DNA from 3 places in the Streptomyces sp. CA-288835 genome. Region 3 is predicted to be linked to each of the others. Evidence: riboswitches for the same ligand, from Rfam matches in the RefSeq annotation. Region 3 holds a riboswitch; each other region holds the start of a gene.

Region 1 (6,953 bases), 1.5 Mb from region 3:
AGACCTGCGCGCCACCGAGCACCAATGTCGGTGCCTTCACCGCAGCGAGCCTTCCGGCCAGGTCTTCCGGTGGCTGCACGCTGACACTTGCGCACGGAAGCAGCCAAGGCTCCTCGGAAATAGCTCTAGCCTCGGGCTTTCATGAGTGCCGGCAGGCTGTCCAGCAGTCGATCACGCAAGCAGAAAGTTCCTCTGACCAGCGAGAATAAGGATTCTTGAGGCCCTTGTTCCCGCGTCCGTCGGAGGCACTTCCCAGGTGAAGAAGCGTATCGGGTGAGTTAGGCCGTCTCTTTCGGATCATCGAATCCTTGGTGTGTGAGCGCTCATCGGTTGGGCACCTTCGACGGCTTCTGTAGCCTGGCGTTGATCTTGTGTCGGGGGAGCTGAGCTGACCGTGGTGAACATCCTGTCCGTGGCCATCGGTGCCGGTTTCGGCCTCATAGGGGCCGTGTTCGGTTCTTGGTTCACCGCGCGCCGACAAGACCGCATGTGGCTTCGCGAACAGAAGCTCAAAGCCGGGATCGGATTCAACACTGCCGTGACTCAGCTGATCGACTACCTCCGGGAATCACAGCTGAGTGACGACGGTGCCGGGGGTAACGAGCTGTCGGGCCGGATGCAGGAAGCCCGGTCGGCCCTCTACCTGGTGTGTGCCGACGACACCGTCGAACTCGCCGACACTCTCGCGCGTCGGGTCTGGAAGTCCCGGCCCAGTGAGGGCAGGGACGATCGCAGGGTCGAGCACCAGGAGACGTTGGACCTACTTCGCCGCTTTACCCGTCAGCTCCGGCGAGAGATCGCCAGGACGTAGTCTCAGGCGCATCAGCGATCGGACCAGAGGAAGATGCCTGTGATGTGGAGTCCGGCCAGGTAGTTGGTGCGATCTTCTCGTAGCGCGTGGCGATGCCTCGTCACTGCTTCAGGCGGTTCGCCGGTGGTGCGGTTGCATCGCTGTTCATCTCGGTCGTGGTGGGCACTCTGACGGTCATCCCCGGCCGCGCGACGCTCTGGCAGGCTGCTTCCATCTGGTGCTGTTCGTGGCGTACTTGGTGCTGGCGGTCACCCCCTGGCGGCACCCGCTCCCGCCCCGGGGGATCTGCCGCCCAGCCCCGGGATCAGGACCGCCGCCACCGCCAGGTGCATCAGAGCGAGGGAGACCCGGGTGCCGCCGTCCATGCCGTCGCCGATGAATGGCAGGAAGGAAAGGGCCAGTACGGCGCCGGCCACCCCGGTCCAGATGGCGTGGGCGCGCCGCGCCCCGAACCGCTCCAGGGCGGCCAGCAGTCCCCAGCCGGAGAGCGACGCGAGCAGTGCGACGACCGCCACGGGCACGGCGCCGATGTCGAGCGTCTGCTCGCCGTCGGCGATTCGCAGCCGGTGCCCCAGCAGTGGGTCCGCGACCAGCCACACCAAAACGGGGGCCAGGACGGCCAGGGCCGTGACTCCCAGGCGCCTTTTCCGCTCGCTCACTTGGCGCCCCCCGAGAGCGCCCCGTGCAGGAAGACCTCGACCAGCTCCTGCGGGGTCAGGTCGGGCTCGTCCTCCGTACGCGGCTGGGTGAAGAGCAGCCCGAAGAAGAGGGCCGCGATCTGCTCCGGCGGCCGGCGCAGGGCCGCCTTGTCTGGCTCTAGCAACTCCACAAGGGCCGCGCGGATACGGGTCATCGACTCGTCGCGGCCCGCGCCGCGTACCGTGCCGGGGTGCTTGCCGCCGCGATGTCCCAGCGAGCCGAGGATCGCGCCCATCCTGTCCATGTGTGCCTGCAGCGCCTCGGCCGCCTCCGCGAGCCGGTCGGGCAGCGGCTGGGATACGTCGATCGCGTCGAGCTCGCGGACCGCGTGCTCGGGGGAGAGCGCCTCGGCCATGCAGGCCTGCAGCAGCTCGTCCTTGTCGGCGAAAACCCGGAAGATCGTGCCCTCGCCGATGCCCGCGGCGCGGGCGATCTTCGCGGTCGTCACCGCGGCGCCGTACTCGGCGATCAGCGGGATCGCGCTCTGGATGATCATCGCGCGCCGCTCCTCCGGCAACATGCCGGGGGCGCGGCGGCGGGTGGTCTGGTTCTCCTTAGGGGCTGTCATGACCGCAAGAGTACGGAGTGAGTACTCACTCCGTCAATGAGTGAGTACTCACTCCGCCCATCTCTCGGGTGGCGAGAACGGGCGCCTGCGCCAGCACTCACTCGACGATCCAGCTTGCCGTCCGCCACTGACAACGCCCTTTCCGTACATGTCGGTTCGCGCGGTTAGCGGAGGCGAAACCTCGCCGAAATCCCTTGTGGGACAAGGGCCCTACGCTGGAACCGAGCGCCTGGAGCCGTATTTTCCGCGGCCCGGAACGGGAGGTGAGCCGGTGGTCGACGTCCCGCGACAGCGCCCGCGGCGCACCATGCGGCTGCGGCCGGTGGGCGACGGAGAACTACGGCTGCACCACCGCGTCGTGCACGGCTACCGCCGTGCCTACCGCATGGCAGGCCAGGGCCCGGTACTCGTCCTGATCCACGGCATCGGCGACTCCTCGGCGACCTGGGCCGAGCTCATCCCCGACCTCGCCCGCACCCACACGGTGATCGCCCCCGACCTGCTCGGCCACGGCGCCTCGGAGAAGCCCCGGGCCGACTACTCGGTCGCCGCGTACGCGAACGGGGTGCGCGACCTGCTGTCCACGCTCGACATCGAACAGGCCACGCTGGTCGGGCACTCGCTCGGCGGCGGCGTCGCCATGCAGTTCGCGTACCAGTTCCCGGAGCGCACGGAGCGGCTGATCCTGGTCAGTGCGGGCGGCGTGGGCCGCGAGGTGAATCCCGTCCTGCGGGCGGTGTCGCTGCCCGGCGCCCATCTGATGCTCTCCGCGCTGCGCCTGCCCGGCATGGGTGTGCAAGCACGCCTGTTCGCCCACCTGATGCGACTCCTCGACACCGATCTGGGCCAGGACGCACCAGAGTTGCTCACCCTCGTGGACGCGCTTCCCGACGCGACCTCGCGCAGCGCCTTCATCCGTACCCTGCGCGCCGTGGTCGACTGGCGCGGCCAGGTGGTGACCATGCTCGACCGCTGCTACCTCACCGAGGGCATGCCCACGATGCTGATATGGGGCGACCGGGACAGCGTGGTGCCCGTACGGCATGCGTACGGGGCGCACGAGGCGATGCCCGGCAGCCGCCTGGAGATCTTCGAGGGGGCCGGGCACTTCCCGTTCCACACCGACCCCGCGCGGTTCCTCTCCCTCGTCGAGGAGTTCACGCGTACCACCGGACCGGCCGACTGGAGCCGGGAGAACTGGAGCGGACTGCTCCGCGCCGGACGTCCGGGCAGCGCGGCGGGACAGCCGGACACCGCGCAGAACCGGGCCGTGGAGCGGGGCATGAGAGAGGCGAGCGAGCGCAGCGCGACGTGATGCCGCGCGGCCCGGTCTCTTCGGAGGCCTTCTCATCTAGCCCAAACTTGCCAGGACTTCGGGTGACGACCCGAGCGGGGAAGCCTTCCTCGCCGAAAGCGGGCGTTCCCGGAAGCGCCACAGAGTGCGCGTCAGCTTCGCTTGTCGGGCAAGAGGCTGTCGGGCAAGAGGCGTAACACCCCCTAGGTACGGCCCTGATGACGCGCCGTGTTCCAGATGCGATGATGCTCGGCGACAAGGCGACGGCGGACGAGGAAGCCGGTGTGAATCCGGTGCGGTCCCGCCACTGTGATCGGCGAGCGGATCCCGAACAGGCCACTGCCCGAAGGCGGGTGGGAAGGCCGGGACGAGCTTCGACCCGAGAGCCAGGAGACTCACGCGGTCGCCTCCTCGACGAACCCGGGGCGGATTTCCCCGGAGGAGGGTGGTTCGGCATGCCCGTGAGGCCGGCCGAGGAGGCGTACGAGAGCCCGGAGGGCAGAGGACCGGTCGAGGCGAGACCGCCCGGCCCGGTGCCGTGCCGGGTCGTCGTGTGCCGGGACTGCTGCTGCGGCAGCCCCAAGGTGACCGGCGTCGATCACACGGCGCAGACCGCGCGCCTCCGTGAGGCCGCCCCCGTACGCGTCTCCGCCTGCCTGGACGTGTGCGATCAGGCGAACGTGATCGTCGTACAGCCCTCCGCCGCCGGACGGGCCGCCGGGGCGCGGCCGGTCTGGCTCGGCCTGGTCAACGACCCGGCCGCGACCGAGGACATCGCCGCCTGGGTGCGGGCGGGCGGCCCCGGCATCGCTCCCCGGCCCGAGATCCTCGACCTCTACGCCTTCACTCCGCCTCGGCGCCGCGCGGTCTCCTGAGACCGGCAGCCCGCGCGCCGACCGTCCGCGCGCCGACCGTCCGTAGCACCCGTACGAGAGGAACTCCCTATGACGGGCCGACGCCCGCTGTCCTACCTGCTGGCCATGGCCACAGCTCTGCTGATCTCCGGATGCGGCACAAGCGCCCAGGACAACGCCGGTGGCGCCAAGGGCCCGGCCGCGAAGGGCTTCCCGGTCACCGTGTCCAACTGCGGGGTGAAGACGACGTTTCAGCGCCCGCCGCAGCGCGCGGTGTCGCTGAACCAGCACGCGACCGAGGTGATGCTGGCGCTCGGGTTGGAGAAGTCGATGGTCGGCACGGGCTATCTCGATGACGAGATCCTCCCCGAGTACCGGGCTGCCTACGACAAGGTCAAGGTGCTGTCGAAGGAGTACCCGTCGTACGAGACGCTGCTGGCCGCCGAGCCCGACTTCGTCTACGGCGGCTGGGCCTCCACCTTCGACGAGAAGGAGGGCCGCTCCCGTGACGCCTTCACCAAGGCCGGCATCAACACCCGCCTCAACCTCGAGGAGTGCCCGTCCGGGCCGGTGACCATGACCTTGATGGACAAGGAGATCCGCGAGGTCGCCAAGGTCTTCGGCGTCCCGGCGCGGGCCGAGCGGCAGATCGAGCGGCTGCACGCCACCCTGGACGAGGTGGAGGAGCGGCTCGAGGGCGTCGAGCCGGTCAAGCTGTTCGTCTACGACAGCGGCGACAAGACCGCCTTCACCGCGGGCGGTGCGGGCATCGGCAACGACATGATCGAGCGGGCCGGCGGGGTCAACCTCTTCGCCGAGCTCGACAAGCCCTTCGGTGACGTGTCGTTCGAGCAGGTGGCCGAGCGGGCGCCCGAAGTCATCGTCATCTACGACTACGGCGACCAGACCGTGGCGCAGAAGAAGGAGTTCCTGCTCGCCAACCCGGCGCTGAAGGACGTACCCGCCATCAAGAACCAGCGGTTCGCGGTGCTGCCGCTGTCCTCCACCGTCCTGGGCGTACGGGTGCCCGCGGCCGTGGAGGCGCTGGCCCGTCAGCTCCACCCGGACCGCTTCCGGTGACCGGTGTGACGGAGCCGGCCGCCGCCGGTCGAGACGCCGAGAAGGACGGCGCGGGCAGCGCGCCCAGGGCTGCCGAGGCGGTCGGCAAGAGCTCTCCCGGCGCTGGGGCAGCGCAGTCCGTGACCGGCGGCCGCCGCAGGCTCCCCTACGCCTTGGTGCTGGTCGGGCTGGGCGCCTTGGTGGCGGTGGCGGCGACGTTCGGGATCGCGGCCGGTTCGGTCACCATCCCGGCCGGGGAGGTGTGGGGCATCCTCCTCCACCAGGTGCACCCCGCCCTGGTCGAACCGACCTGGCCCCCGGTGCGCGAGACGATCGTCACTGACGTCCGGCTGCCGCGCGTGCTGCTGTGCGCGGTGGTGGGAGCCGGACTGTCGGTGGCGGGGATGGCGTTGCAGGCCCTGGTCCGTAACCCGCTCGCCGATCCGATGCTGCTGGGCGTGTCGTCGGGGGCGAGCGTCGGCGCGGTGCTGGTCCTCGTCTTCAACGTGACGCTGTTCGGCGCCTTCTCGCTGCCGCTGGCGGCGTTCTGCGGCGCGCTGGCGGCCCTGGTCGCGGTGTACTTCCTGGCCCGCTCCGGCGGACGGATGACCACCGTGCGGCTGGTACTGGCGGGCGTGGCGATGGCCGAGGTGCTGTCGGCCGTGGCGAGTTTCCTCGTGGTCACCTCCAACGACCCCCACAAGACGCAGTCGGCGCTGCGTTGGATGCTCGGCGGACTGGCCGGCACCACCTGGACGATGGTGTGGATCCCGGCCGGCGCGGTCCTGCTCGGCACGGCCGTCCTGCTCGGCGTGAGCCGTCCGCTGAACCTGCTGCTCGCCGGGGAGGAGGCCGCCGCAGCCCTCGGCCTGGACGTCCACCGCTTCCGGGCCGCGCTGTTCACCGTGGTCGCGCTGATGATCGGCACGATCGTCGCGGTCAGCGGCCAGATCGGCTTCGTCGGCCTGATCCTGCCCCACGTCGTACGACTCCTGGTCGGGGCCGACCACCGCCGTGCGCTCCCGGCCGCGGCCCTGCTCGGCGCGGCCTTCCTGATCGCCGCCGACCTGGCCGCACGCACCCTCATGAATCCCGAGGAGATCCCCGTCGGCATCCTCACCGCCCTGGTCGGCGGCCCGTTCTTCCTCTGGCTGATGCGCAGGAGGGCACGATGACCGTACGGCCGGAAGCGGCACCCGGGGCCTTGGACATCGACGACGTGTCGGTGGTCGTCGACGGCACGCCGCTGGTGAACCAGGTGTCCCTGACGGTGTCTGCCGGGGAGATGGTCGGGCTCGTCGGCCCGAACGGCGCCGGCAAGTCCACGTTGCTGCGGACCGTCTACCGCGCGCTGCGTCCCACCTCGGGACGGGTGCTGCTGGACGGGGCGGACGTCTGGCGGATGCCCGGCAAGCGGCTGGCCCGGCACCTGGCGGCCGTTTTGCAGGAGCACGCCGGGGACTTCGAGCTCACCGTGTACGAGGTGGTGGCCATGGGCCGCACCCCGCACAAGCGCCCCTTCGCGGGCGACGACGCCGACGACCGCGCCATCGTCACGGCGGCCTTGTCGGAACTCGACGCCGCCGACCTGGCCGAGGCACCCTTCGAGCGGCTGTCGGGCGGGGAGAAGCAGCGCGTCCTGATCGCCCGCGCGCTCGCCCAGCGGGC
Region 2 (6,953 bases), 3.2 Mb from region 3:
GGATCCCGCTTCCCGGGAGTCGACGGTGTGATCAGAGGTGGCGGGGCTGTGATCAGAGCCGGTTGGGCTTGGCGCGGCGGCGCAGGACCCAGGCCGTGGCTCCGACGCCCGTCGCCACCAGGATTCCGCCCGCCGTGTAGGTGACGGTGCTGTAGTCCTTCGCGGAGCCGCCGGTACCGCCCATGACCCCGCGTGTCGCCGTGGTCGTAGGTGAGGGCGATCGCGTCGGCGTCGGAGAGGGCGATGGGGTGGCCGTCGCGGAGATCGTGGGGCTCGTGCCCGTGGACACGGTGATGGACTGGGTGCCCGCCGTCGTGCCGTTCTCGCAGACCACGATGACGGTGTACGTGCCCGCGCTGACGCCCGACCACGAGGCGCTCTGACTGCTGGTGCCGGACAGCGCCACCTGGCGCCCCTGGGCGAAGTTCGTCTGTCCGCTGGACAGCAGCGAGGCGTCGCCGCCGCCCGGGCACGACGTGGTGTTCACCTGGACCGTGGACCCACTGGAGGTCACGGTGATCTGTGTGTTCACCGCGGCAGCGGGCCCGGCGGTGAGGGCCAGTGGCAGCGCGGCGGAGGCCGCCACGGTCAGACCGGCGCGGACGAACATCTGAGTAGTACGCATTGGACTGCCCTCCGGCGGCACGGTTGGCGGTACATCCCATGCGCCGCCGAGGGTTGGGAAACGCCCGTGCTGCCCTGGGACGAGCCAACGTGCCCTTCCCCGCCCCCGCACGCGGGGCGGGCCCGGCCAGGTGACGGAGTCCTCCGTACGGCGCACTCGGACGGCGCGCCACGCGGTGTCACCGGACCAGCGGCCCCCTCCGCGTCCGCCGCGTCACACCTTCCGGTACGTGTACGCCTCCGAAGCCGCCGCTTCCACCGCCGCGAGGTCCGCTCCCGACGAGGCCGTGACGACCGCGGCGACCGCGCCCTCGACGAAGGGGGCGTCCACGAGGCGGGTGTGGGCCGGGAGTTCGTCGCCCTCGGCGAGGAGGGTCTTCACGGTGAGGACCGCGCTGCCGAGGTCGGTGAGTACGGCGACACCGGCGCCGCGGTCCACGGAGGCGGCCGCGGCGGAGATCAGCTCGGCGCTGGTGCCGAGGCCGCCGCCCTCGACCCCGCCCGCCGGAGCCACCGGCGCGGTCGTGCCGCCGCCCGCGAGCCCTACCGCCAGCTCGGCGACCGAGGCAGCCACCGCGGCGCTGTGCGACACGAGCACGATCCCCACCAGCTTCTCGTCACTCACCGGCCGCCTCCTCGAGGGCCGCGATCAGCAGGGCGGAGGAGGTGGCGCCGGGATCCTGGTGCCCGATGCTCCGCTCGCCCAGATAACTCGCCCTGCCCTTGCGGGCCTGCAAGGGCGTGGTCGCCAGAGCGCCCTCCTCGGCGGCAGCCCGCGCCGCTGCGAAGGACTCGCCGAGCGCTTTGACCGCGGGCACCAGCGCGTCGATCATGGTCTTGTCGCCGGGCGCCGCCCCGCCCAGCTGCATCACCGCGTCCACGCCGGTGCGCAACGCGTCCGTGAGCTGCTCCTCGCTGACCTCGGCCGCGTCCCCGAGCGCCTTCCCGGTACGGCGCAGCAGAGTGCCGTACAACGGACCCGACGCACCGCCCACCGTCGAGATCAACTGCCGCCCGGAGAGCATGAGGACGGCACCCGGCGTGCCCGGCGCCTCCTTCTCCAGCGTGGCCGTCACGGCCGTGAAGCCGCGCTGCAGATTGCTGCCGTGGTCGGCGTCGCCGATGGGCGAGTCGAGGGCGGTGAGCCGCGCCGCCTCGCGGTCGACGGACGCGGCGGTCGCCGTCATCCAACGGCGGAAGAAGTCGGCGTCGAGCACAGGATCTCCTCGCATGGTGCTTGCGTAGTCATCGTGCTTGTCTGGTAAGGGAGTTGACCGGTCTCACATGCCCCAGCGCAGGCCCGCCGTACGCACCGGAGCATCCCACAGCCGCAGCAGCTCCTCATCGACCTGACACAGCGTCACCGAGGCTCCTGCCATGTCGAGCGAGGTGACGTAGTTGCCGACGAGGGTGCGTGCCACGGCGACACCACGCTCGGTCAGCACGCGCTGCACCTCCGCGTTGAAGCCGTACAACTCCAGAAGCGGCGTCGCCCCCATGCCGTTGACCAGGACCAGCACCGGATTCCTGGGGCTGAGGTCCTCCAGGATCGCGTTCACCGAGAAGTCCGCGATCTCCCGCGACGTCATCATCGCGCGCCGCTCACGGCCCGGCTCGCCGTGGATCCCGACGCCCAACTCCAGCTCGCCGGGCGGCAGATCGAAAGTGGGGCTGCCCTTGGCCGGAGTGGTGCAGGCACTCAGAGCGACACCGAAACTGCGCGAGCTCTCGTTGACCTGACGGGCCACCGCCTCGACCCGCTCCAGCGACTGGCCCTCCTGCGCCGCGGCGCCCGCGATCTTCTCCACGAACAGCGTCGCGCCGGTGCCGCGCCGCCCCGCCGTGTAGAGGCTGTCGGTCACCGCCACATCGTCGTTGACGAGTACCTTCGCCACCTGGATGCCCTCGTCCTCGGCGAGCTCCGCGGCCATGTCGAAGTTGAGGACGTCCCCGGTGTAGTTCTTCACGATGAACAGCACGCCGGCGCCGCTGTCCACGGCGGCGGCCGCCCGCACCATCTGGTCCGGCACCGGGCTGGTGAACACCTCTCCCGGACAGGCTGCCGACAGCATCCCCGGACCCACGAACCCGCCGTGCAGCGGCTCGTGCCCCGAACCACCGCCGGAGACGAGCCCCACCTGCCCGGCGACCGGAGCGTCCCGCCGTACGATCACCCGGTTCTCGACATCCACGGTCAGCTCGGGATGCGCGGCCGCCATGCCCCGCAGCGCGTCCGTGACAACCGTCTCCGCGACGTTGATGAGCATCTTCATTCCGTACCTCCGGGTGAGGTGAGCAGCCGTGGCCGCGTCCTGGATCTCTCAAAGCCTGCGGGTCAAGTATCGATCGCCGAGTGCGGTTGGGCACCGGTGGGAACGGCGGATCTCGTGCCCTCTTGGTGACGCCGCCGGGTTTGACCAAGCGGCGTACGGCAACTCGGTCAGCGTGTCAGCGACAGATCAGCAGGAACTCGTCCGTTTCCTCGAGGACCGGTTCGCCTGTGCGCAGGCGTGTACCGAGTGCGCGCGGGTGTGTGCGCTGCGCGCGAGTCTCGCCGATCTCGACGGTCCCGAAGACCAGCAGCTGCTGCGGCGCAATAGCATCATGTGCGCGGAGGTCTGCGACGCGACCTGCCGTGTGCTGGCCGAGCAGACCTGGCAGGACGAGGCCGGAACACGCGCCCAGGTCGAGTGGTGCCGCGCCGTCTGCCTGGAGACCGCGCACGTCTTCGACCGGAACCCGGACGCCGAAGAGGGCGCACAGGCCTGCCGGGACTGCGCGCGTGCGTGCACGGAGTTCCTCGCCCAGCTGAGGTGACGAGCCGGCTGTGGCGACAGCCGCCCCGAGGTGACGGACCCTTGCCCAGCCTTCGGCTCGCCCATCAGCACCCGAGCGCCCGCGTTGCTGTGATGACATCCACCCCGAGGCGACGGACCGCCGCCCAGCCCTCGGCGCACCCGTCAGTCCCCGAGCGCCCGGCCCACCCGTACGTTCCAGCGCCCGGCCCGCCCGCTGAGCTCCGTCGCCGTCAGTGGTGGTACGTCGATCCGCCAGAACGCCGGCTCCGGAGCACCAAGGGCCCGTACCACCACGGCCCGTACGATCTCCGGCTCGACAACGGCGAGGGTCCGGCCCTCGAACTCCCCAGCCACGTCAAGCCACTTGGCCACCCGGTCGCACAATCCGCGTACGGATTCACCGCCGTGCGGGGCGTACGACGGATCCGCCAGCCAGCGCGCGACCGCCTCAGGCTCCTCGGCGCTCACCTCGGCCAGGCTCGCGCCGCGCCAGCGACCGACGTCGAGTCCCGCCAACTCCGGCTCGTCCGCGGCGTCGAGACCGAGCGCGGCGGCCGTCTCGCGGCAGCGCACCCCTGGGGAGACCAGGGCACGGTCCGTAGCGGGCAGCGAACCCGCGGCCGCCTCCGCGAGCCGCAGCCCGGAGGCGTCGAGGGAGCATCCGTCATCGAAACGCGCCTCCCGCAACGCGGCACTGATCGCTGGTGAGATCAACATCACTCGGCTGGTCATCGGCCCACTCTCGTACTCAAACGCCCGCTCAAAGCCCTTGCCCGCACCGGGAATTGGGGCGTGACCAGGACAACGGCGCACGCTCCGGCACCGCGTGCGCCCTTGGCCGCCTCCCCGCTTCGCGGTACGGTCACGTCGAAATTGACGACGGTTCGACGGAAGCCGGTGAGGATCCGGCACGGTCGCGCCACTGTAAGCCCGTACCGACCGCCACCCACCAGGGGCGGTTTCGGCCGGGTAAGTCAGACCCGTGGCCGTCGTCCTGTGCACCACCAAGATGGGACGCGAGTTCCCCAGGAGGTCCTGCCACATGGCGCAGTCCGTCGCTCAGCCGAGCGCAACCAACCCCGCCGCACCGGTCGCCGTGCCGGCCACGCTGCCGATCGGCGCGATCGCCCCCTGGGCGGTCTTCTTCGGCATCCTGATGCTGGTCCTGCTCTACTTCGTCGGCGCCGAGCAGGGCGCCACCTCGCTGCTCTCCGGTGAAGGAGTGCACGAGTGGGTGCACGACGCCCGCCATCTGCTCGGCTTCCCCTGCCACTGACGGCGACGAGGAAGCGTACGAGCACATGGATTCAGCAACCGTCAGAAACCTCCTGGTGCGTGGCATGCTCGCGGGACTCGCCGCGGGCCTGCTCGCCCTGGTCGTCGCCTATTTCCTCGGCGAACCACGCGTCGACGAGGCCATCGCCTTCGAGGAGGCCCACGCCCACGAGCACGGCGGCGAGGAACTCGTCAGCCGCACCATGCAGTCCACCGCCGGCCTGAGCACCGGCGTCCTCGTCTACGGCGTCGCGTTCGGCGGCATCGCCGCCCTCGCGTACTGCTTCGCACTCGGCAGGATCGGCCGCTTCGGGCCGCGCGCGAGCGCGCTGCTGCTGTCGACCGCGGGCCTGCTCGCGGTCTACGTCGTGCCGTTCCTGAAGTACCCCGCCAACCCGCCCGCCGTCGGCGACCCCGACACCCTCAACGAGCGGACCACGCTGTACTTCCTGATGGTCGTCCTCAGCGTGCTGCTGGCCGTCGGCACGGTGATCCTCGGCAAGCGCCTATCGCCACGCCTGGGCAACTGGAACGCCACTCTCTCCGCGGGAGCCTTCTTCGTCCTCGTCGTGGGCTTGGCGTACGCCTTCCTGCCCTCGTACAACATGGTCCCGGAGGGCTTCCCCGGCACCCTGCTGTGGCAGTACCGGCTCGCCGCCCTCGCCATCCAGGTGACCCTGTGGACCGCGTACGGCCTGGTCTTCGGGTACCTCGCGGAGCGCGTGCTGGCTCCACGTACGGCTGCCGCCCCGCCCGAGGGGGCTACAGCCGTCGCGCACTGAGCCGTTGAACAGGAAAAAGGCTCCCGGCCTCGGCCGGGGGCCTTTTTCCTCTGTGTTCGACCCTCCCGTGTGTTCCCAATTTCTGAAACAGGTTCTACGGTGTGCGCCGTCAGGACCGGGCGGCCGGAACGGCAGGCCAGTGGGAGCCAGGAGGCGCCGTGCATCTCGAATACACGCCGGAGCAGCAGGAGTTGCGCACCGAACTGCGCGCCTACTTCACCGAGTTGGTACCGGAGAACGTGCACGCCCGGTACGCCGACCCGGCCGCGCAGAAGCGGTTCTACCGCGAGACCATCCGCCGGCTCGGCTCCGACGGCTGGCTCGGGGTGGGCTGGCCGAAGGAGTACGGCGGGCGCGGGCTGAGCCCGATGGAACAGTTCATCTTCTTCGACGAGGCCGCCCAGGCGGGCGTACCTCTGCCCCTGATGGCGCTGAACACGGTCGGCCCGACGATCATGCAGTTCGGCACGGATGAGCAGAAGGCGTACTTCCTGCCGAAGATCCTCTCCGGTGAGATCGACTTCGCGATCGGCTACAGCGAGCCGGACGCGGGCACGGACCTGGCCTCCCTGAAGACGCGCGCGATCAGGGAGGGTGACGAGTACATCGTCAACGGCCAGAAGATCTGGACGACCAACGGCGACACGGCCGACTGGGTCTGGCTGGCCGTCCGTACCGACCCGGACGCGCCCCCGCACAAGGGCATCACCATGCTCCTCGTACCGACCTCCGACCCCGGCTACTCCTGCACCCTCATCAACACCCTCGCCTCGCATGACACCACCGCGAGCTACTACGAGAACATCCGCGTCCCCGTCTCCCGCCGCGTCGGCGAGGAGAACAAGGGCTGGCGGCTGATCACCAACCAGCTCAATCACGAGCGCGTTACCCTCGCCGCCCACGGCACCATGGCCATCCGCGCCCTGCACGACGTACAGCGCTGGGCCATGGAGACCAAGCTCGCCGACGGCCGCCGCGTCGTCGACCTGCCCTGGGTGCGCCGCCGCCTCGCCCAGACCCACACGAAGCTCGACGCGATGAAGCTCCTCAACTGGCAGATGGTGAACGCCGTTCAGGAAGGCACCCTCACCCCCCAGGACGCCTCCGCCGTGAAGGTGTACGGCTCCGAGGCGCGCCGGGACGCGTACGCCTGGCTCATGGAGATCGTCGCCGCGGCCGGAGCCCTGAAGGAGGGCTCGGCGGGCGCGGTCCTCCATGGCGAGCTGGAGCGCGGCTACCGCTCGGCCGTGATCTTCACCTTCGGCGGCGGGAACAACGAGATCCAGCGCGAAATCATCTCGTGGATCGGTCTGGGGATGCCGCGGGTGCGTCGCTGAGCGGCTGTGACGAGGCTTTCTAGTTGGCATAAAAGCGGGATAGTTGGCACTGAGCGGAGCGCTTGGCCTGACGCGCGATGGGCTTGGCTTGTTGGCGTCCTGGGCCCGCTGATCTGCCAATTCCTCAGGGTCAGCGC
Region 3 (6,953 bases):
GATCCACCTCGCATGGATGCGCAGGTCAACGGAGACTTCGGCCGGGGGTCCGGGGGGTGTCCCCCGGGATGGCACAGCAGCATGCCGCCAGTATGTCGGAAGCGTGGCAGGAAATCGAGGGTGTACGGCAGTCCTGCCACTGACGGTAAGGAGCAATCGGCGCGACAGTGGTGTCCATGGATACGACACGCATGGAAGCACTCATCGGAATGGTCACCGTCCTCGCGATCCTGGTCCTGCTCGTCCTCCCCGCCGCGATCGGAATCGCGCGCGACCGGCGCATCGACCGTCAGCTCAGGGAGGCCGAGCAGGAACGCCCGGAGGATCAGAAGTCCTCGTCGAAGCCGACGGTCCCCTCCACCGCCACCTGGTACGCCGAGGGCCGCCGCTCAAAGAAGTTGGTCAGCTCCTGAACGCCCTGCAACTCCATGAAGGAGAAGGGGTTTTCGGAGCCGTAGACGGGCGCCAGTCCGAGGCGTACGAGTCGCTGGTCGGCGACGCACTCCAAGTACTGGCGCATCGAGTCGGTGTTCATGCCCGGGAGACCGTCGCCGCACAGGTCGCGCGCGAACTGCAGCTCGGCCTCGACGGCCTCCCGGATCATGTCGGTGATCTGCCGGTCCAGTTCCTCGTCGAAGAGTTCAGGCTCCTCCTTGCGGACGGTGTCGACCACGTCGAAGGCGAAGTTCATGTGCATCGTCTCGTCTCGGAACACCCAGTTGGTGCCCGTTGCCAGGCCGTGCAGCAGGCCGCGGCTGCGGAACCAGTAGACGTACGCGAAGGCACCGTAGAAGAAGAGCCCTTCGATGCAGGCGGCGAAGCAGATGAGATTGAGCAGGAAGCGGCAGCGGTCGGCCTTGGTCTCCAGCCGGTCGATCTTCTCCACCCCGTCTGTTCCATCAAGTGCAGCCATCCACTTGAAGCAGAACTCCGCCTTCGCGCGGATGGACGGGATGTTCTCGACCGCGTCGAATGCGGCGGCGCGGTCCTCCGGGTCGGGGAGGTACGTGTCGAGCAGCGTCAAGTAGAACTGGACGTGCACGGCCTCCTCGAAGAGCTGGCGGCTCAAGTAGAGCCGTGCTTCGGGGGAGTTGATGTGCTTGTAGAGGGTGAGCACCAGGTTGTTCGCGACGATCGAGTCGCCTGTCGCAAAGAACGCGACGAGTCGGCCGATGAGGTGCTGCTCGCCGGGTGACAGTTTCGCGAGGTCGGTCACGTCCGAGTGGAGGTCGACCTCCTCCACGGTCCAGGTGTTCTTGATGGCGTCCCGGTAGCGCTCGTAGAAGTCGGGGTAGCGCATGGGGCGCAGGGTCAGCTCGAAGCCCGGGTCGAGGAGATTCTGGGTTCGGGTGGTGCTGGTCACTGGCAGGCCTCGCAGGACTCGGGGTTTTCGAGGGAGCAGGCGACGGCGTCGGGGTCCGGGTCTGCCTGCTGTACGGGGATGGGGGCGGCCGCGGCCGTGGAGGAACCGGCCGCGCGGGCGATGCGGGTCGCCGGGCGGGAGCGCAGGTAGTACGTCGTCTTCAGGCCCGACTTCCAGGCGTACGCGTACATCGAGGAGAGCTTGCCGATGGTCGGCGTCTCCAGGAAGAGGTTCACGGACTGGGACTGATCCAGGAACGGGGTGCGGGCGGCGGCCATGTCGATCAGGCCGCGCTGCGGGATCTCCCACGCCGTGCGGTAGAGCCGTCGTACGTCCTCGGGGATCCAGGTGAAGTCCTGCACCGAGCCGTTCGCCTCGCGCAGTGCCTCGCGGGTGCGGGCGTCCCAAACACACAGCGCCTTAAGCTCGTTGACCAGGTACGAGTTGACCTGGAGGAACTCGCCCGACAAGGTCTCGCGCTTGAAGAGGTTGGAAACCTGCGGCTCGATGCACTCGTAGACGCCGGCGATGGAGGCGATCGTGGCGGTGGGCGCGATGGCGAGGAGGAGGGAGTTGCGCAGGCCGGTGGTGGCGATGCGCTCGCGGAGGGCCGACCAGCGCTCGGGCCAGGTGAGTTCGACGTCGTAGTGGTCGGGGTGCAGTACGCCCCGGGCCGTACGGGTCTTCTCCCAGGCCGGGAGAGGGCCGCTGCGCTCGGCGAGGTCGGCGGAGGCTTCGTACGCGGCGAGCATGATGCGCTCGGCGATGCGGGTGGAGAGGGCCTTTGCCTCGGCCGAGTCGAAGGGAAGCCGCAGCTTGAAGAAGACGTCCTGGAGGCCCATCGCGCCGAGGCCCACCGGCCGCCACTTCGCGTTCGACCGGCCTGCCTGCTCGGTCGGGTAGAAGTTGATGTCGACGACGCGGTCGAGGAAGGTGACGGCGGTACGGACGGTGGAATCGAGCCGTTCCCAGTCGAGATCATCGGTCGATGTATCGACAAAGGCACCCAGATTGACGGAACCCAAGTTGCAGACCGCGGTCTCCCCGTCGTCCGTCACCTCCAGGATCTCCGTGCAGAGGTTGGAGGAGTGGACGGTGTGGCCGGGCAGGGCGGTCTGGTTGGCGGTGCGGTTGGCGGTGTCCTTGAAGGTCATCCAGCCGTTGCCGGTCTGGGCGAGGGTGCGCATCATGCGGCCGTACAGCTCGCGGGCGGGGATGGTCTTCCTGGCGAGACCGTCCGCCTCCGCCTTGCGATAGGCGGTGTCGAACTCCTCGCCCCACAGGTCGACCAGTTCGGGCACGTCGGAGGGCGAGAAGAGCGACCACAGGCCGTCCTCGTCGACCCGCCGCATGAACTCGTCCGGGATCCAGTGCGCGAGGTTCAGGTTGTGCGTACGGCGGGCGTCCTCACCGGTGTTGTCGCGCAGCTCAAGGAACTCCTCGATGTCGGAGTGCCAGGTCTCCAGGTAGACGGCCGCGGCACCTTTGCGCCGGCCGCCCTGGTTCACGGCGGCGACCGAGGCGTCGAGGGTCTTCAGGAACGGGACGATGCCGTTGGAGTGCCCGTTCGTACCGCGGATCAGCGCACCGCGGGAACGGATCCGGGAGTACGCGATGCCGATGCCGCCCGCGTGCTTCGAGAGCCGGGCGACCTGGTGGTAGCGCTCGTAGATCGAGTCCAGCTCGTCCTTCGGGGAGTCGAGGAGGTAGCAGGACGACATCTGGGGGTGGCGCGTACCGGAGTTGAAGAGGGTGGGGGAGGAGGGCAGGTACTCGAGGCGGCTCATCAGGCGGTAGAGCGCGGCGACTTCGTCGACGGACCGGGCGCTGTCGTCTTCGGCCAGTCCGCTCGCCACGCGCAGCATGAAGTGCTGTGGCGTCTCGATGACGTTCCGGGTGATCGGGTGCCGCAGGAGGTATCGGCTGTGGAGCGTACGGAGCCCGAAGTAGCCGAAGCGGTCGTCGCCTTCGGGGTCGATGAGCGCGTCGAGGCGAGCCGCGTGGATCCGTACGAACTCGGCGGTGCGGTCGGCGATCAGGCCCTCGCGGTGCCCGGCCACGACCGACTCGGAGAAGGACCGCACGCCCTGCGAGGCGGCCTCGGCCGCGATGCCGATGGCCAGCAGCCGGGCAGCCAGCGTCGAATAGGCGGGGTCCTCGGAGATCAGGCCCGCGGCCGCCTCGGTGGCCAGCTCACGCAGCTCCGCCACGTCCGCACGGGCGGACCGGACGCGCAACGCCGCGGCGGCGACCCGTCCGGGGTCGGTGTCGGGGAGGTCGGCGGTGAGGTCGGTCAGGGTCCGCAGCAAATCAGAGGGGCGGCCCGAAGGGCCTCCGTTGAGGGCGGTGGTGGGAGACGGGCGGGCGGTTCCTGGTCCGTCGGCCTCGGCCCTGTCCTGCTGCTGGTCCAGGGGCGCGTTCGCTGAGACCGGATCGGCCGGCGCGATGGTCACGTGGGGCTCTCCCTCGCTCGGTAAGGGGCCAGCGTGGAGAGGGGGTTCGGGGGCACACGGGCGTACGCGCACTGTGGCAGCGGGACGCCGCGTCCACCGGCCCACTCCGCGAGGCCCGGACGTCATGGTCACCCGGGCCGCACCGGCCTGGGCACGCTGCCGGCAGGTCCTCGGACTGACGCTCGCGCACGGCCCGTCCCGGGGACAGACATGCACAAGTACACCGTTGCGGGACAGTTCCGGATTCGCACCGGATTCCGCTGCGGCGGCAGCGAGGATGAGCATACATGTTGTGTTGGGCTTGGGGAGTGCACCCCACATGTTGTGTTGGTGTGGCGGAGCCTCGGTGGGACGCGCGGGCGCGGGGCGTTGCGTTACGGTGCCTCCATGAGGCCGGAGACCATCAGCTTCCGCCCGGACGACGAGACGTATAGCGAGCTGGAAGAGCTGGCTGCTGCCTGGCGCGTCACTCCGGCGGAGGCGATCGGAACGGCTGTGCACGAGGCGTACGTGCGTGAGCAATACCGGCGCGCCGCCGCCGAGTTGGACGAGTGGCGCAACGACCCTGCCTATCAGGCGGAGGTCGCTGACGCGCGAGTGGAGGTTGAAGACTCGCGCGTGTGGTGACGGCTTCTACAGCTCCAACTCGTAGGCCAGCAGGTTCAGGTCGTCGAGGTGGGGGATCGGGTTCCAGTCGCGTTCTGGAGTGCGGGTGAAGCCGAGGCGTTCGTAGATGCGGTGGGCTGCGTGCATGGCGCGCTGGGTCGACAGGACGATGCCTACGCAGCCTTCGGCCCGTGCGCGGTCCATGCAGGCGCGTACGAGGGCCTCTCCGATGCCCCGGCCGCGAGCCTCCGGGGCGACGGCGAGCATCCGTATCTCGGCCTCGCCGGGTTCCGCGATGTCGGCCATCGGTCCGCCGGAGGGTACGAAGGTCACGCCGCCCAGCACGCGACCGTGCTCGACGGCGACCAGCACCTCGGCCGCGGCGGCGCGCTTGGCGACGTTCCGCAGCTCGCCGAGGTACTCGTCGCTCTCTCCGAAGTCGAGCAGACCGTCCCCGAGATAGGCCTGCGCGGTGATCTCACCGAGGGTTTCGTACTCCTCCGGGGCTGCTTGCCTGATCGCGATGTCCATGCGGTGCAGTGTGCATCACGGGTGTGACAGCGGCTTGTGGTTTTCCCTGCGCTGGGGCTCAGTACGGGCTCACCGTGCGGGGATCTCGGTACGGGGACTCAGCGCGGGGGTTCAGTGAGGGATCTCAGCCCACACCCGGCCACTGCTGCAGCGTCGCCACGAAGTCCTTCACGAAGTCGCGGGGTCCCGGGCCCAGCGCGACGCTGCCCGTGATGGACAGGCGGGCGGTGAGGGTGGGGGAGTCGGCGTAGTAGACGCGGTGGGCGCCCGCGGGGGCGAACACGGTCTTGCCGCGGGTGAGTTCGCTCGCCGACTCGACGATGACCGCGCCCTCCGCGGCCGTGATGAACGACTCGTCCGCGCACACGCCCACCGCGAGCGGATCGTGCAGCGGGCAGGCGTCGCCGCCGCCGTGGAGGCGGTACGCGTCCATGTACACCCGCAGCAGGCGGGCGGCCAGGGCCGTGCCCGTGCCCGCCGCCTCCAAGACGGCCAGGTCGGCGGGGCGGAGGAGCCAGCGGAGCGAGGCGTCCAGGTCGACCATCGTGAACGGGATGCCGGACGAGACGACCACCTCGGCGGCGTCCGGGTCGGCCCAGATGTTGAACTCGGCGACCGGGGTGATGTTTCCGGGTACTTGCGCGGCGCCGCCCATGAACACGAACTTCTTGACGCGGTGGGCGAAGGCCGGGTCCTCGAGGAGGGCGATCGCCACGTTGGTGAGCGGGCCGGTGGCGCAGACGGTGAGGTCGCCCTCGTACTCGCGGGACAGTCGTAGCAGCGCCTGCGCCGAGGACTCCGTCAGGTGCGGGGCCGTGGAGTCGGGCAGTGTCTCGTTGCCCAAGCCTGCCTTGCCGTGGAAGGCGGACGCGGACGTGTAGGGGAGGCGGGTCAGGGGGCGGCCGGCGCCTCGGTGGACCGGTATGTCGGCGTCGATGCGCATTGCTCGGGCGAGGGCTCGGGCGTTTCGGTAAGTCTGCTCGGCGGGGAGGTTGCCTCCCACGGAGGTGTAGGCCTTCAGGTCCCACAGCCCTGTACCGAGGAGGTACTGGAGGGCCAGGGCGTCGTCTATGCCGGGGTCACTGTCGAGGACGATCGGTGAGGGAGGGGGCACGGTGACCAGCGTAGCGGCGGGCGGTTGTGCCGCTGGGGGGAGTTCGCCCCCGCCGCCCCTACCCGTCCCATACCAAGGGGCTCCGCCCCTGGACCCCGTTGGGGGCTTCGCCCCCAGACCCCCCATCGGCCTGGCGGCCTCGTCCTCAAACGCCGGACGGGCTGAAATCAGCCCGTCCGGCGTTTGAGGACCGGGGTCTGGGGCGGAGCCCCAGGGACGGGAATGGGTAGGGGCGGCGGGGGCGAAACACCCCCCGGCCCCACCCCCTTAGTGCCCCACCCCCTTAGTGCCCCGCCCCCGCCGTAGCCGGCGGCAGCTCCACCTGCACCCCCGCATCCCCCGCATCCGCCGTGTAATCCCCCGGCGACGTCTCGTCGACACCATCAGGCGCCTTCGCCGCGCGCAGCACGAACGTCAGGATCACCGTCACCACCACGTTCAGGACGAACGCCGTCAGCCCGATGTACCCCATCTCCCCGAGCCCCGGAATCTCCGCGTTGGAGCCGCCGAAGTGCTTCTGGGTCGGCGAGGCGACCCCGTACGCGGCCACCGTGCCGTACACCATCCCGACCACCCAGCCCGCGAGCAGCGCCCAGCGGTGGAACCAGCGGGTGAACAGGCCGCCGACCAGGGCGGGGAAGGTCTGGAGGATCCAAATGCCGCCCAGGAGCTGGAAGTTGATCGCGACCGTCTTGTCCATGGTCAGGACGAAGGCGAGCGCGCCCACCTTCACAAGCAGCGAGACGAGTTTCGAAACCTTCGTCTCCTGAGCCGCGGTCGCGTCGGGCTTGATGAAGTCCTTGTAGATGTTGCGGGTGAAGAGGTTCGCCGCCGCGATGGACATGATCGCCGCCGGTACGAGCGCACCGATGCCGATCGCCGCGAA

The links. Region 3 has a riboswitch for cobalamin ahead of ACQEVY_RS15155 (ribonucleoside-diphosphate reductase subunit alpha). Riboswitches for the same ligand answer to the same signal wherever they lie in the genome.
Region 1: it holds a riboswitch for cobalamin, as region 3 does, so the genes downstream of both, ACQEVY_RS21870 ((2Fe-2S) ferredoxin domain-containing protein) here and ACQEVY_RS15155 (ribonucleoside-diphosphate reductase subunit alpha) in region 3, are expected to answer to the same signal.
Region 2: it holds a riboswitch for cobalamin, as region 3 does, so the genes downstream of both, ACQEVY_RS01050 (CbtB domain-containing protein) here and ACQEVY_RS15155 (ribonucleoside-diphosphate reductase subunit alpha) in region 3, are expected to answer to the same signal.

Annotation. Positions count from the first base shown of each region.
Region 1 is NZ_JBNJMW010000001.1:4,866,342-4,873,294, reverse strand. Features, by position in the region: gene ACQEVY_RS21895 (alpha/beta fold hydrolase) at 1-40, opposite strand, end outside; gene ACQEVY_RS21890 (hypothetical protein) at 395-811, shown strand; gene ACQEVY_RS21885 (DUF6069 family protein) at 1,060-1,470, opposite strand; gene ACQEVY_RS21880 (TetR/AcrR family transcriptional regulator) at 1,467-2,078, opposite strand; gene ACQEVY_RS21875 (alpha/beta fold hydrolase) at 2,350-3,393, shown strand; cobalamin riboswitch at 3,601-3,789, shown strand; gene ACQEVY_RS21870 ((2Fe-2S) ferredoxin domain-containing protein) at 3,828-4,247, shown strand; gene ACQEVY_RS21865 (ABC transporter substrate-binding protein) at 4,317-5,306, shown strand; gene ACQEVY_RS21860 (FecCD family ABC transporter permease) at 5,426-6,460, shown strand; gene ACQEVY_RS21855 (ABC transporter ATP-binding protein) at 6,457-6,953, shown strand, end outside.
Region 2 is NZ_JBNJMW010000001.1:217,504-224,456, reverse strand. Features, by position in the region: gene ACQEVY_RS01085 (PadR family transcriptional regulator) at 1-31, shown strand, start outside; gene ACQEVY_RS01080 (hypothetical protein) at 53-625, opposite strand; gene ACQEVY_RS01075 (PTS-dependent dihydroxyacetone kinase phosphotransferase subunit DhaM) at 839-1,249, opposite strand; gene dhaL (dihydroxyacetone kinase subunit DhaL) at 1,242-1,841, opposite strand; gene dhaK (dihydroxyacetone kinase subunit DhaK) at 1,905-2,897, opposite strand; gene ACQEVY_RS01060 (four-helix bundle copper-binding protein) at 3,070-3,441, shown strand; gene ACQEVY_RS01055 (histidine phosphatase family protein) at 3,585-4,154, opposite strand; cobalamin riboswitch at 4,286-4,427, shown strand; gene ACQEVY_RS01050 (CbtB domain-containing protein) at 4,465-4,698, shown strand; gene ACQEVY_RS01045 (CbtA family protein) at 4,724-5,479, shown strand; gene ACQEVY_RS01040 (acyl-CoA dehydrogenase family protein) at 5,638-6,816, shown strand.
Region 3 is NZ_JBNJMW010000001.1:3,391,073-3,398,025, reverse strand. Features, by position in the region: gene ACQEVY_RS15165 (hypothetical protein) at 177-413, shown strand; gene ACQEVY_RS15160 (ribonucleotide-diphosphate reductase subunit beta) at 326-1,363, opposite strand; gene ACQEVY_RS15155 (ribonucleoside-diphosphate reductase subunit alpha) at 1,360-3,816, opposite strand; cobalamin riboswitch at 3,961-4,101, opposite strand; gene ACQEVY_RS15150 (hypothetical protein) at 4,204-4,443, shown strand; gene ACQEVY_RS15145 (GNAT family N-acetyltransferase) at 4,450-4,953, opposite strand; gene ACQEVY_RS15140 (nucleoside hydrolase) at 5,078-6,067, opposite strand; gene mctP (monocarboxylate uptake permease MctP) at 6,351-6,953, opposite strand, start outside.